One region of the Aeromonas veronii genome, then DNA from elsewhere that is predicted to be linked to it. Evidence: predicted binding sites of a transcription regulator. Region 1 holds the regulator's gene; the other holds the start of a gene.
What was found. Region 1 encodes NrdR, which represses ribonucleotide reductase genes. Its sites were predicted from a motif close to CACNNTATANNGTG; they were not measured.

Region 2: the regulator NrdR is predicted to act here: its motif matches at 4,827-4,840, upstream of nrdA (class 1a ribonucleoside-diphosphate reductase subunit alpha).

The regions. Positions count from the first base shown of each region.
Region 1 is NZ_CP157875.1:3,506,962-3,514,598, forward strand. It holds gene ABNP46_RS16140 (phosphatidylglycerophosphatase A family protein) at 1-28, opposite strand, end outside; gene thiL (thiamine-phosphate kinase) at 84-1,043, opposite strand; gene nusB (transcription antitermination factor NusB) at 1,100-1,513, opposite strand; gene ribH (6,7-dimethyl-8-ribityllumazine synthase) at 1,525-1,989, opposite strand; gene ribBA (bifunctional 3,4-dihydroxy-2-butanone-4-phosphate synthase/GTP cyclohydrolase II) at 2,217-3,326, opposite strand; gene ABNP46_RS16165 (riboflavin synthase) at 3,616-4,269, opposite strand; gene ribD (bifunctional diaminohydroxyphosphoribosylaminopyrimidine deaminase/5-amino-6-(5-phosphoribosylamino)uracil reductase RibD) at 4,477-5,586, opposite strand; gene nrdR (transcriptional regulator NrdR) at 5,654-6,103, opposite strand; gene ABNP46_RS16180 (hypothetical protein) at 6,254-6,682, opposite strand; gene glyA (serine hydroxymethyltransferase) at 6,789-7,637, opposite strand, start outside.
Region 2 is NZ_CP157875.1:2,134,343-2,141,979, reverse strand. It holds gene gyrA (DNA topoisomerase (ATP-hydrolyzing) subunit A) at 29-2,791, opposite strand; gene ubiG (bifunctional 2-polyprenyl-6-hydroxyphenol methylase/3-demethylubiquinol 3-O-methyltransferase UbiG) at 2,978-3,709, shown strand; gene ABNP46_RS09825 (HAD family hydrolase) at 3,709-4,395, shown strand; gene nrdA (class 1a ribonucleoside-diphosphate reductase subunit alpha) at 4,960-7,227, shown strand; gene nrdB (class Ia ribonucleoside-diphosphate reductase subunit beta) at 7,293-7,637, shown strand, end outside.

The DNA.
Region 1 (7,637 bases):
TCAGCCGTTTCAGTTCGGGTTTTATCATCATCCTTGTCGATTCCAGTCAGTCGGCGCCAGCTGGCGGCCCCAGTTCCACGCCATCATGCGAAGTGATCCCATCCCTTGAGCTCCAGCGCCACCGGTTGATCGTCCAGCAGATAGTCGATGCCAGGCTCCCCGGCCAGGATGCGGCCGATGCGGGTAAACTTGACCCCGCAGTTGGCCAGCGCCGTGTCCAGGGCACCGTGATGCTCCTGGGGCACGGTGAAGCAGAGCTCGTAGTCATCGCCACCCGCCAGCGCCAGTTGCCAGGCCGCCTCGGCAAAGACCGCATCCTGCAACACCGGTGAGAGGGGCAACAGGTTGAGATCGATCTGGGCCCGCACGCCGGAGGCCTTGAGGATGTGGCCGAGATCCGAGGCCAGGCCGTCGGAGAGATCCAGCGCGCTGTTTGCCAGCCCGCGCAGGGCCTGACCCGCCAGGATGCGGGGATGGGGATGATCGAGCCTGGGCAGCACGGCCGCCAGCTGGTTCTCGTTCAATACCCGCTTGCCGAGCAGATGGGAAAGGGCGAGGGCCGCATCCCCCAGGGTGCCGGTCACATAGATGCCGTCCCCCGCCTTGGCGCCGCTGCGCAGCAGGGCGCGGCCGGTGGGCACGGATCCCTTCACCGAGACGGTGATAGAGAGGGGCCCGCGGGTCATGTCTCCCCCCACCAGGGCCACGTTGTAGTACTCGGCGAGTTCCAGGAATCCCTCGGCAAAACCGGCGACCCAGGCCTCGTTGATGGCGGGCAGGGTCAGGGCCATGGAGACCCAGCGCGGCTCGGCGCCCATGGCAGCGAGATCGGACAGGTTGACCGCCAGCGCCTTGTAGCCGAGATCCACCGGATCCATGTCGGGGAAAAAGTGGACGCCGCTCACCAAGGTATCCGTGCTTACCGCAAGCATGGTATCCGCAGGCAGGGTCAGCAGGGCGCAATCATCTCCCGGGCCCAGCACCACATCCTTGCGGGCGTGGGGGACCTTGAAGTACTTCTCAATCAGCTCAAATTCACCCATACAGTAAAAAGCCAGCGGTTAGGCTGGCTCCTCTCTTAAGGCTGATGGACAGCGGATCAACGCTTTGGCAGCGTCTTGATCACCTTGTCCAGAACACCGTTGACAAACTTGTGGCTGTCATCGGCGGCGAAGGCTTTGGCCAGCTCGATCGCTTCGTTGATCACCACGCGCGGCGGCACATCATCGCGACGGGTCAGCTCGTAGGTCGCCAGACGCAGGATCGCCTTGTCCACCATGTCCACTTCTTCCAGCGGACGGGAGAGGAAAGGTGCAAACACCTTGTCCAGCTCGTTGCAGTGGAGGGCTACCCCGAACAGCAGATCGCGGAAATAGTTCAGGTCCACACCCTTGGTGTCCTGATCGATCTTGAACTGCTCTTCGATGTCGCCCACGTTGGCCTGGGTCATCTGCCACTGGTAGATGGCCTGGGTGGCGCAATGACGGGCCTTACGGCGCTCGGACGGTTTCAATGTTTTATTCCTTAAAGCTGTTTCAGGACGTTGATCATTTCGAGCGCGCTCAGCGCAGCCTCTGCACCCTTGTTACCCGCCTTGGTACCGGCACGCTCGATGGCTTGTTCGATGTTTTCTGTGGTCAGCACGCCGAAGGCGACGGGAATGTCATACTCCATCATCACCTGGGCCAGGCCCTTGCCGTTCTCGCTCGCCACCAGTTCGAAGTGGTAGGTGCCGCCACGGATGACGGTGCCGAGGGCGACGATGGCGTCATATTGACCACTCTTGGCCAGCTTCTTGGCCGCCAGGGGGATCTCAACGGCACCCGGTACGCGCACCAGGGTCAGATTGCTCTCCTGGACCTGGCCTTGACGTTTGAGCACGTCCAGCGCGCCATTCACCAGGCTGTCATTGATGAAGCTGTTGAAACGGGCAACGACAATAGCAACACGCGCCTCGGGAGCGGCGATATTTCCTTCGATAATCTTCATTGGAAATCCTGTCTCTGTGCAATCAATGGGGCCGTCAATGGGGCCGCGGCCAAAAGTGCGCACATTCTAGCACAACAGACCCGCGACAAAAAACCATGCCCGCACAAGGCGGGCAGGCATTGAAGGTTTTATCCGTTCGCGGCGCTCATCCGGGGATTCACCGCCCCATCCCGCCCCTTCCGGCTGACGTTCGGCACGGGGCTGGCATCGGCGAATCGCCAACGCGCTTATTCGCCGACGTATTCCACCACTTCCAGGCCGAAGCCACCGAGGGCGTGATACTTCTTCGGTGAGCTCAGCAGGCGCATCTTGCCGACGCCGAGGGTCTTCAAGATCTGGGAACCCACGCCGACCCGGCGCGAGGTGCCCTGCCACCTGGCCCCTTCCGGTGCCAGTCCCTTGTCGGCGGCTTCGAACGCCTTGACCCGGGTCAGCAGCTCGTTGCCATCGGCCTCCGCCCCCAGGATAACCAGCACACCGCCCTCGTCGGCGATGCGGGCCATGGATTTCGCCAGCGGCCAGCTGCGGGCGCTGTGGCGATCGGTCAGCAGCAGATCGCTCAGCACGTCGTGCAGGTGCACCCGTACCAGGGTCGGCTCATCGGCCTGGATCTCCCCCTTCTTCAGGGCGAAATGGACCTGGTTGTCGATGGTGTCGCGGAAGGTGATGAGGTCAAACTCGCCATGTTCGGTGGGCAGCTTGCACTCGGCCACCTTCTCCACCGTGGTCTCGTGCTGGTTGCGATACTCGATGAGATCCGCGATGGTGCCGAGCTTGATGCCGTGCTGTTCGGCAAACACTTCCAGATCCGGGCGACGGGCCATGGTGCCGTCTTCGTTGAGGATCTCGACGATGACGGAGGCCGCCTCGTAACCGGCAAGACGCGCCAGATCGCAGCCCGCCTCGGTGTGGCCGGCCCGGGTCAGCACGCCGCCATCTTGCGCCATCAGCGGGAAGATGTGGCCAGGCTGCACCAGATCGGCGGCCTTGGCATCGGGCGCCACTGCCGCCTGCACGGTCACCGCGCGATCGGCGGCGGAGATGCCGGTGGTCACCCCTTCGGCCGCTTCGATGGTCACGGTGAAGGCGGTGGAGAACTGGGCATTGTTGCGGTCCACCATCAGCGGCAGCGCCAGCTGCTTGCAGCGATCCCGGGTCAGGGTCAGGCAGATGAGGCCACGGCCGTAGCGGGCCATGAAGTTGATATCCTCGGGGCGGACACAGGAGGCGGCCATGATGAGGTCCCCTTCATTCTCCCTGTCTTCGTCATCCATCAGGATCACCATCTTGCCAGCCTTGATATCGGCAATGATTTCCTGGGTTGTGCTCAGCGCCATGGGCTACTCCATCAACATGCTTCGGGATTGAGCCTGCGGGCTCGATTTGATTCGGGTAATGCTGCTCTAGATGGGGGCACCGGCCCCCGTTTCAACCTGAGCGGGATCACAGAAAACCGTTTTGACCCATCAATCAGCAAGGTGTGCCGGTGCATGAGCGGCCGGGCTCCCTGCCAAGGCCCTCCAGCCCCACTGAATCGCCGCCATCAAGCAGCAACTTCAACTGCAAAACAGAGAATCCATAGCAAAGTACAACTGTCATTTTCAACCAGACAGAGACTTGCACTGCCTACAAGAAGCCGGATTGGGCCAGTTTTTCCAGGGTCAGGGTCGAGCCGCTCTGTTCCTGGGCCCTGCCCTGCATCAGCCGCTCCAGATAGCGGGCTATCTGATCCACCTCGAGGTTCACCTTATGGCCCGGCTTCCAGTTCGCGATCGTGGTCTCCTGGGCGGTGTGGGGCACTATGGTGAGGCGGAACAGATTGCCCTCTACGGCGTTGACCGTGAGGCTGATGCCATCCACCGCGATGGAGCCCTTCTCGGCGATGTAGCGGGCAAGATCGGTCGGTGCCGCAATCCAGTACTCGATGGCGCGGCCGCTGCCGGACTTGCTCTTCACCTCGCCGATGCCATCCACGTGGCCCGAGACCAGATGGCCGCCGAGGCGGGAGGTCGGCATCAGGGCTTTTTCCAGATTGACCGCATCCCCCACCTTGGCCTCGGCAAAACCGGTGCGGGACAGGGTTTCCAGCGACACGTCGGCGGTATAGCTCTTGTCGCCGAGGGCCACCACGGTCAGGCAGACACCGTTGGTGGCGATGGAGTCGCCCAGCTTGACGTCACTGAAGTCCAGGGTCGGGGCATGCACGGTGAGGGCCATGTCCTCCCCCTGACGACGCAGGGCAGCCAGGGTTCCCATGGCTTCGATAATTCCGGTAAACATGCAGATCACCTTGATGACGGGGCCTGACCCCGTCTCTGAAAATGTGGAAAGTGCGCCTCGCAGGTCTAGGTGGTCGTGGTGAGGATATAGCCCTCACACGGCCACCCAGCCTTGAAGCGCGTGGCTAGGCAATCTTGCCCGTGATGCGGATTGCCTGGTTCAATCGGCCACCCGCCGCACCTTTTTGAGCCGGCGCCAGGCGGCTGGTTAAGCAATTTTGGCCGTGATGCGGATATCCTGCCCCACCAGCCGCACATCCTTGAGGTTGAGCTTGGGTGCCTGGAACAGCCGGGTCAACTCGGGCAAGTGGAACAGACCACGTCCCTCATCGCCCAGGAGCTTGGGCGCCTGATAGAGCACCAGTTCGTCCACCAGCCCCTTGCCGAGCAGGGCACCGCACAGGCGCGGCCCCGCCTCCACCAGCACGGAGTTGATGTTGCGCTTGGCCAGCAGCATGAACAGGCTCACCAGATCCAGCTTGCCGTCGAGCAGCGGCAGCTCCAGCTGCTGCACCCACTCGGGCCAGTCCCCGTCCACCTTGTGACGAGCCAGCAGTACGGGCCCCGTGGTCTTGAACAGAGGCAAGTCCGGGGTCAGCCGGTTCTGGGAGTCGATAACCACCCGCAGCGGCTGGCGCAGGGTTTCCTTCGGGTAGACCGCCTTCACCGAGGGGGGCAGCTCGTCCCAGCGCACGTTGAGCGAGGCACCATCGGTCAGCACCGTCTCGGCACTCGACAAGACGGCGTCGTGGCGGGCACGCAGGCGCTGCACATCGGCGCGGGCCAGGGGGCCGGTTATCCACTGGCTCTCGCCGCTCGCCATGGCGGTGCGACCATCGAGGCTCGCACCCAGCTTCACCGTCACCTGAGGGAAGGCGGTGCGCATCCGCTTGAAGAAGCCGGGATTCAGGGCCTCGGCCTCGGCGCTCAGCAGGCCGAAGTCCGCCTTGATGCCCGCCTCGGAGAGCATGCGCAGGCCGCGCCCGCCCACCTGGGGATTGGGATCCACCATGGCGGCGACCACCCGGGTCACCCCGGCCTTGATCAGCGCCTCGGCGCAGGGCGGGGTGCGGCCGTGATGGGAGCAGGGCTCCAGGGTCACGTAGGCGGTAGCGCCACGGGCCTCTTCCCCGGCGGCGTGCAGGGCATAGACCTCGGCGTGGGGTTCACCGGCACGCTGGTGCCAGCCCTCTCCCACCACCACGCCCGCCTTGACCAGCACGGCGCCGACGCAGGGGTTGGGGGCCGTGGTATAGCGACCGCGGCGGGCCAGCTCGAGGGCCCGGTTCATCCATTGATAATCGTCTTGACTAAACATCTGGGCTCCCGTTCAACGCGAGAAAATAGGGGTTCTAACGCATTCTGTGGGTGGGTGGGTGGCTGGCTTACTTCTCCAGCTTGGCAATCTCTTCACCAAATTCGCGGATATCTTCGAAGCTGCGATAGACGGAGGCGAAACGGATATAGGCCACCTTGTCGAGGCTCTTGAGCTCGTCCATCACCAGGTTGCCGAGCAGCTGGGAGGCCACTTCCCGCTCGCCGGTGGCGCGCAGGCGGGACTTGATGTGATTCACCCCCTTCTCGATCGCCTCCATGCTCACGGGTCGCTTCTCCAGCGCCCGCAGAATGCCGCCCCTGAGCTTCTCCTCGTTGAAGGGCTCGCGGGAGCCGTTTGACTTGATGATGCGGGGCATCACCAGTTCGGCCATCTCGAAGGTAGTGAAGCGCTCGTGACAGAGCAGACACTCGCGGCGGCGGCGCACCTGATGGCCTTCCGCCACCAGACGGGAATCGATCACCTTGGTATCAACGGCACTACAGAACGGGCAATGCATCAGACCTCCGGCGCACACTCCAGGAAACTAAGGGACACCTGCCACTCGGGTCAGGATCTTGGCCTGCCAGTGTAACACGGCCACCCAAAACCGGTAAAAGCCCAGAAAAAACAATGCCACCCGAGGGTGGCATTGGCATGTTCGAGGCACTCAGTCGTCATAGGGCAGGCTGTCGGGATCACAATCCACATAATCGGGCGCCGGATCCTGCGCAAACTGCACCGCGTGGATGTGCGTGTTCCCCAACATCAGCGCCTTGCCGACCCGATGCATGCCATCCATGACCCGGCCCGCGCTGTCGAGAATGATGGGATAGGCGAGATCGGCGGCCAGCATCAACTGACAATGCAGGGCGATGCTGCGCACCGTGGGCGCCTCGCTGCCGTGACCGTACCAGTGCTCCTTGTCCAGCTCCGTTATCTGAGCCAGCGGCAGGGCTCGCACCGGCAACCCGCGGCCGAGCCTGATCAGCCGGCGCACATCCCAGGCCAGCAGCCCCTCCGGGCTTGGGCGAAAGTGATACTGGGCGCGGACGGACGAGACAAGGTCGTCATCGCTAAGCGAGGTCTGATTGGGCATAGGCTGATTCTCTTGGCTGGCTGGGCACGGCGCCCAGGTGACGCCCCCCTATCAACAACAATGCCACCCGAGGGTGGCATTGTTTTATACCAGAAACACTGGCTTATCAGGCATAGACCGGCAGACGACGGCAGATATCCAGCACCTGCTCGCGCACGTTGGCCAGTACTTCGTCGTTGTCGTGGTTGTCCAGTACATCGCAGATCCAATGGGTCAGCTGGATGGACTCGGCTTCCTTGAAACCGCGACGGGTGATGGCCGGGGTACCGATACGCACACCCGAGGTCACGAAGGGGGAGCGTGGATCGTTCGGTACCGCGTTCTTGTTGACGGTGATGTTGGCTTTGCCGAGGGCCGCATCGGCCTCTTTGCCGGTCAGCTCACGACCGATCAGATCCACCAGCATCAGATGGTTGTCGGTGCCGCCGGAGACGATCTTGTAGCCACGCTCGATGAAGGTGGCGGCCATCGCCTTGGCGTTCTTCACCACCTGGGCCTGGTAGGTCTTGAACTCGGGCTCGAGGGCTTCCTTGAAGGCCACGGCCTTGCCGGCGATGACGTGCATCAGCGGGCCGCCCTGACCACCCGGGAAGACGGCGGAGTTCAGCTTCTTGTACAGATCTTCGTCGTCGGCGGCGGAGAGGATCAGGCCACCACGGGGACCGGCCAGGGTCTTGTGGGTGGTGGAGGTGACCACGTGGGCATGGGGCACGGGGTTCGGGTAGACGCCAGCGGCGATGAGACCGGCCACGTGAGCCATGTCGACGAACAGATAAGCACCGACCTTGTCGGCGATCTCGCGCATCTTGGCCCAGTCAACCACGCCGGAATAAGCGGAGAAGCCGCCGATCATCATCTTCGGCTTGTGTTCAACCGCCAGACGCTCCATCTCGACGTAGTCGATCTTGCCGGACTCATCGATGCCGTAGGGAATGATGTTGTACAGCTTGCCGGA
Region 2 (7,637 bases), 1.4 Mb from region 1:
TCGCTCTTCTTATCGGTGCAGACTGCGATTATTCGTCGCCGGCTACACCCTCTTCGCTGGCGTCGTCGGCAGCACCGGCGTCTGGCGCGCTGTCCGCACCTTGCGCCTGCTCACCGTCGATGGCGACAACTTCGTTCTCTTCCTCGTCGCTCTCGGCAACGCGCTGCAGGCCGACCACGGTCTCGTCTTCACCGGTCCGGATCAGACGCACACCGCCGGTGTTGCGACCGATGATGCTCACCTCGGAGACGCGAGTCCGCACCAGGGTGCCGCCATTGGTGATCAGCATGATCTGGTCGGTATCCTCGACCTGAATAGCATCAATCACCTTGCCGTTGCGCTCATCCACCTTGATGGAGATGACGCCCTGGGTACCGCGGCTCTTGGTCGGGTATTCATCCAGTGCGGTGCGCTTGCCGTAACCGTTCTCGGTGGCGGTAAGGATGGCACCCTCGCCACGGGGGACGATGAGGGAGACCACCTTGTTGCCGCTCGGCAGACGAATGCCGCGGACACCGGCGGCGGTACGACCCATGGGACGCACGCCCTTGAAGGTGCCCTTGGTTTCGCCACCTTCGCCGTTGTCGCTGCCGTCATCGTCGTTGCCGACATCGTCGTCGTTCTCGACGTCGTCACCGGCATCCGCCGCATCGGCGCGGCCGCTGCCTTCTGCGAAACGAACCACCTTGCCCGCATCGGAGAACAGCATGATTTCGTTGCTGCCGTCGGTGATGTCCACCCCGATCAGTTCATCACCCTCTTTGAGGTTGATGGCACGAATACCGGAGGAGAGCGGACGGCTGAACGCGGACAGGCTGGTCTTCTTCACGGTACCGTCTGCGGTGGCGAAGAAGACGTACTTGTCATCGCTGTACTCTTTCACCGGCAGGATGGCGGTGATGCGTTCACCCTCTTCCAGCGGCAGCAGGTTGATAATCGGACGGCCACGGGCGCCACGGGACGCCTCCGGCAGCTGATACACCTTGAGCCAGTAGACCTTGCCACGGGTGGAGAAGCACAAAATGGTGTCATGGGTGTTGGCCACCAGCAGACGCTCCACGAAGTCCTCTTCCTTGATCCGGGTGGCCGACTTGCCACGACCACCGCGGCGCTGGGCCTCGTAGTCGGAGAGCGGCTGATACTTCACATAGCCCTGGTGAGACAGGGTAACCACCACGTCTTCCGGGGTGATCAGATCTTCGATGTTGATCTCGGCACTGGACATGCTGATCTCGGTGCGACGTTCGTCGCCGTACTGCTCGCGTACCGCCAGCAGTTCATCGCGGATCACTTCCATCAAGCGTTCCGGGCTTGCCAGGATGTGCAGCAGCTCGGCGATAAGGTCCAGCAGAGACTGATACTCTTCCAGGATCTTCTCGTGCTCGAGGCCGGTCAGCTTGTGCAGACGCAGGTCCAGGATGGCCTGGGCTTGCTGTTCAGTCAGGTAGTAGTGACCCTCACGAATGCCGAACTCCGGCTCCAGCCACTCGGGACGGGCCGCGTCGTCACCCGCTTTTTCCAGCATGGCGGCCACGTTGCCGAGCTCCCAGCCACGGGCAACCAGCTTGGCCTTGGCGTCCGCCGGGGTGTCGGAGTGACGGATGAGCTCGATGATGGGGTCGATGTTGGCCAGCGCAACCGCCAGACCTTCCAGGATGTGGGCCCGATCCCGCGCCTTGCGCAGTTCGAACACGGTCCTGCGGGTCACCACCTCACGGCGGTGCAGCAGGAAGGCATCCAGGATCTCCTTGAGATTCATCACCTTGGGCTGGTTGTTATCGAGCGCCACCATGTTGATGCCGAACGTGGTCTGCATCTGGGTGTGCTTGTAGAGATTGTTCAGCACAATCTCGCCGGACTCGCCGCGCTTGATCTCGATAACGATGCGCATGCCGTCTTTATCAGACTCATCGCGCAGGGCGCTGATGCCCTCGATCTTCTTCTCTTTGACCAGCTCGGCGATCTTCTCGATGAGCCGCGCCTTGTTCACCTGATAGGGGATCTCGTGGACGATGATGGTTTCGCGACCGCTCTTGTCGTCCACTTCCACCTCGGCCTTGGCCCGCACATAGACGGAACCACGACCGGTACGGTACGCCTGCACGATGCCGGAGCGACCGTTGATGATACCGCCAGTGGGGAAGTCCGGGCCGGTGACATAGGTCATCAGCTCATCGATGGTGAGATCACCATTTTCGATGAGCGCCAGACAGCCGTTCACTATCTCGGTGAGGTTGTGAGGAGGAATGTTGGTCGCCATGCCCACCGCGATACCGGAGGAGCCGTTGATCAACAGGGTGGGAACCTTGGTGGGCATGACAGCCGGGATCATCTCGGTGCCGTCATAGTTCGGCACCCAGTCCACGGTCTCTTTGTCCAGATCGGCCAGCAGCTCGTGGGAGATGCGCGCCATCCGCACTTCGGTATAACGCATGGCGGCGGCGTTATCGCCATCCACCGAACCGAAGTTGCCCTGACCGTCGACCAGCATGTAACGCATGGAGAAATCCTGCGCCATGCGGACGATGGTGTCATACACGGCACTGTCGCCATGCGGGTGATATTTACCGATTACGTCACCGACCACACGGGCCGATTTTTTATAGGGCTTGTTCCAGTCGTTCCCCAACTCGTTCATTGCATACAGAACGCGGCGGTGAACCGGTTTCAAGCCATCACGCACATCCGGCAGAGCTCGTCCTACGATCACGCTCATGGCGTAATCCAGATAGGAACTCTTGAGCTCTTCTTCGATGTTGACCGGCGTGATCTCTCTGGCCAGATCGCTCATAGAAAGCCTTAATCCCTAATTAGTTGTTCTTTGGCTTAAACAGCGCGACATGGTAACACAGCGCGTGAAAGACCTTAAGCCGCAAATCAGGCTGGTTTGACAAAGTGCGTCCGTTATAATGCCCGCCAGGACAATAGATTGCGCGCCTCTCCCCCCTTGCGCGCCCCTGCCACAGGATCCATGAAAATGAACGCTGATGCCAATGTCGATCTGACAGAAATCGCCAAATTTGAAGCCATTGCCTCCCGCTGGTGGGATATGGAGGGCGAGTTCAAGCCGCTGCATCAAATCAACCCCATCCGCCTTGACTGGATCACCGACAAGAGCGGTGGCCTGTTCGGCAAGCGCACCCTCGACATCGGTTGCGGTGGCGGCATCCTCGCCGAGAGCATGGCCCGCCGTGGCGCCAAGGTGACGGGCATCGACATGGGCAAGGAGCCGCTCGGGGTCGCCCGCCTGCACGCCCTGGAAGCCGGAGTGGAGCTCGAGTATCGCCAGATCACCGCCGAGGCGCACGCCGCGGAAGTGACTGAGCAAGGGCCCAGTGGCCAGTATGATGTGGTCACCTGCATGGAGATGCTCGAACACGTGCCGGATCCGGCGTCCGTGATGCGGGCCATCGCCACCCTGGTGCGCCCGGGCGGCCAGGTGGTGGTCTCCACCATCAACCGCAACCCCAAGGCCTATCTGATGATGATCCTCGGCGCCGAGTACCTGATGAAGATGGTGCCCAAGGGCACCCACGACCACAAGAAGTTCATCACCCCGGCGGAGCTGTGCCGCATGGGTGAAGCGGCGGGCCTGGTGGTAGAGGACATGAGCGGGGTGCACTACAACCCCCTCAGCGGCCACTTCAGGCTGGGGGCCAACGTGGACGTCAACTACATGGTGAGCTTCACCCGTCCGGAGCAAGGCTGATGAGCGCCGCCAACCAGGCGCCCCTGCGCTGCGTGCTGTTTGATCTCGACGGCACCCTGCTCGACACGGCCCCGGATCTCGGCGCCGCCGTCAACCATGTGCTGATAAGCGAAGGCTTTGCACCACTCTCTGACGACATCATCCGCCAGACCACTTCCCACGGGGCGCTGGGGCTACTCAGGGCCGGCCTTGGGGACGAACTGCTTGAAGAACTCGGGGCGACACGCCTTCGCACCGCCCTGCTCGACTACTACGCCGCTCACCTCTGTGTCGGCACCCGCCCCTATGACGGCATGCTGGATCTCATCGAATGGCTCGAAGAACAGCAGCTGCCCTGGGGCATCGTCACCAACAAGCCGGGCTTTCTCACCGAGCCGCTGCTGGCCGCCCTGCCGGCGCTGGCGGGCTGCGGCGTCACCGTCAGTGCCGACACCCTGCCGGTGCGCAAGCCCGACCCCGCCCCCATGTATTTCGCCTGCGAGCAACTCGGGGTGGATGCGGCGCACTGCCTCTATGTGGGGGATCACGTGCGCGACATCGAAGCGGGTCGCAATGCCGGCATGCGCACCGCGGTAGCGGGCTGGGGCTATCTGCACGATGACGAGGATCCCGCCGGCTGGGGCGCGGATCTGCATTTTGACACGGTACAGGCTCTGCACCACTGGCTGCGCTACGAACTGAGCTGAATCTGGCACATCGATTGATGGATATGGCCGGCACCTTATCGGGGCCAGGCATCCGTCGATGAACGCGCAAGACGTCACGGCAAAACTGTTGAACATCACGAAGGGGAGCCGGGTCGGGCTCCCCCTTTTCCTGCGTGGCCGTCAGCCATTTCAGCCGGATCGGACAGCTTTTGTCCCTTGCCGTTCAAGGGATAACCAGCCTGAATTTGCTAGTAAAACCGACCCATTTTCGCAAGCAAAAAAAGTTATTTTAATTTTCCATCTTCGATCTTCGGACTTGCATTTGACGGATCAGACGCATGAAAACCCACTCACTGTGAGCAGTCACTAACAGATCCCATAACACCCACAATTTATCCACAGCAATGAGGTTATCCACACGTTGCAATACGGGGACGACCTCACTATCTTGTAGTTCGCATTAAAAATAACACTATATCTTGTGATTCATCGCGCAGTACGCCCCCACTCTTTACCAAGCCAGGTCCGTGGGGAGCGTGGCGCGATGGTTTTTCGGGAATCAACCGATGCCGGCAGGTATCAGCTAATAAGGGTCATCAGCCAATGAACTTGTTTGTGACGAAGCGTAACGGACACAAAGAACCCATCGATCTGGATAAGATTCACCGCGTGCTCGACTGGGCTGCCGAGAAGCTCGACAACGTGTCGGTCTCCCAGGTGGAGCTCAAGTCCCACATCCAGTTCTATGACGGTATCCGTACCGCCGACATCCACGAGACCGTCATCAAGGCTGCCGCCGACCTGATTTCCGAACAGAGCCCGGACTACCAGTACATGGCCGCCCGTCTGGCCATCTTCCACCTGCGCAAGAAGGCTTACGGCCAGTTCGAGCCGCCCCACCTCTATCAGCATGTCGCCAAGCTGGTGGACATGGGCAAGTACGACAAGCACCTGCTGACCGACTACACCCAGGCCGAGTTCGAAGAGCTCAACGCCTATCTGGATCACTGGCGCGACATGGACTTCTCCTACGCCGCGGTCAAGCAGCTGGAAGGCAAGTACCTGGTACAGAACCGCGTCACCGGCGAGATCTACGAGAGCCCGCAGTTCCTCTATATCCTGGTGGCGGCCTGCCTCTTCTCCAAGTACCCGAAAGATACCCGTCTTGACTACATCAAGCGCTTCTACGATGCGGTCTCGACCTTCAAGATCTCCCTGCCCACCCCCATCATGAGCGGTGTGCGGACCCCGACCCGTCAGTTCAGCTCCTGCGTGCTGATCGAGTGCGATGACAGCCTGGACTCCATCAATGCCACCGCCAGCGCCATCGTACGTTACGTCTCCCAGCGCGCCGGCATCGGCATCAACGCCGGCCGCATCCGCGGTCTGGGCAGCCCCATCCGTGGCGGCGAAGCCTTCCACACCGGCTGCATCCCCTTCTACAAGTACTTCCAGACTGCCGTGAAGTGCTGCTCCCAGGGCGGCGTGCGCGGCGGTGCGGCCACCTTGTTCTACCCGCTGTGGCACACCGAAGTGGAAAGCCTGCTGGTGCTGAAAAACAACCGCGGCGTGGAAGAGAACCGGGTCCGTCACATGGACTACGGGGTGCAGATCAACAAGCTGATGTACCAGCGCCTCATCAAGGGCGGCGACATCACATTGTTCTCCCCCTCCGACGCCCCTGGCCTGTATGACGCCTTCTTCGCGGATCAGGACAAGTTCGAGGAGCTCTACGTCAAGTACGAACAGGATCCGGCCATTCGCAAGAAGACTCTGAAGGCCGTGGATCTGTTCTCCCTGATGATGCAGGAGCGTGCCGGCACCGGTCGCATCTACATCCAGAACGTGGATCACTGCAACACCCACAGCCCGTTCGATCCGGCTGTCGCCCCGGTGCGCCAGTCCAACCTCTGCCTCGAAATTGCGCTGCCCACCAAGCCGCTCAACAACGTGGATGACGAGGATGGCGAAATCGCCCTGTGCACCCTGTCCGCCTTCAACCTCGGTGCCATCGAGAAGCTCGAAGACCTGGAAGAGATGGCAGATTTGGCCGTCCGCGCCCTGGATGCCCTGCTCGACTATCAGGATTATCCGCTGAAAGCCGCGCAAAAAGGCAGCATGAATCGCCGCACCTTGGGGATTGGGGTGATCAACTATGCCTATTATCTGGCAAAAAATGGTGCTCGCTACTCCGACGGTTCCGGCCTCGCGCTGACCCACCGTACCTTCGAGGCTATCCAGTACTACCTGCTGAAGGCCTCGGTGCAGCTGGCTCGCGAGTTCGGCCCCTGCCCGGCCTTTGGCGAAACCACCTATGCCCAGGGGATCCTGCCCATCGATACCTATAAAAAGGATCTGGACGCCCTGTGCAACGAACCTCTGCACCTGGACTGGGAAGCGCTGCGCACCGAGATCAAGACCGTGGGTCTGCGCAACTCCACCCTGACCGCCCTGATGCCGAGCGAGACCTCCAGCCAGATCTCCAACGCCACCAACGGCATCGAGCCGCCCCGTGGTCTGGTCTCCGTCAAGGCCTCCAAGGATGGCATCCTCAAGCAGGTGGTGCCGGAATATCACCGCCTGAAGGATCAATACGAACTGCTGTGGAAGCAACCGAGCGTCGATGGTTACCTGCAGCTGGTCGGTATCATGCAAAAATTCGTGGATCAGGCGATCTCCGCCAATACCAACTATGATCCCGCCCGTTTCGAAGGCAACAAGGTACCGATGAAGCAGCTGCTCAAGGATCTGCTGACCGCCTACAAATACGGCCTCAAGACCCTGTACTATCACAACACCCGTGATGGTGCGGACGATGCCCAGACCGATCTGCAAGATGACGGTTGTGCTGGCGGCGCCTGTAAGATCTGATGAACCGGGCGGGAGCATGAAGCTCCCGCCTTCCTGTTTCCCCCATTTCGCGACATTCGACAACCATGGCCTATTCAACCTTCTGCCAGACCCAAAACGATCAACTCAAGGAGCCGATGTTCTTTGGCCAATCGGTCAACGTGGCCCGTTACGATCAACAGAAACACGACATCTTCGAGCGGCTGATCGAGAAGCAGCTCTCCTTCTTCTGGCGCCCGGAAGAGGTGGACGTCTCCCACGATCGCATCGACTATCAGGCCCTGCCTCCCCACGAGCAGCACATCTTCATCTCCAACCTGAAGTACCAGACCCTGCTGGATTCCATCCAGGGTCGCAGCCCGAACGTGGCGCTGCTGCCGCTGGTCTCCATCCCGGAGCTTGAGACCTGGATCGAGACCTGGGCCTTCTCC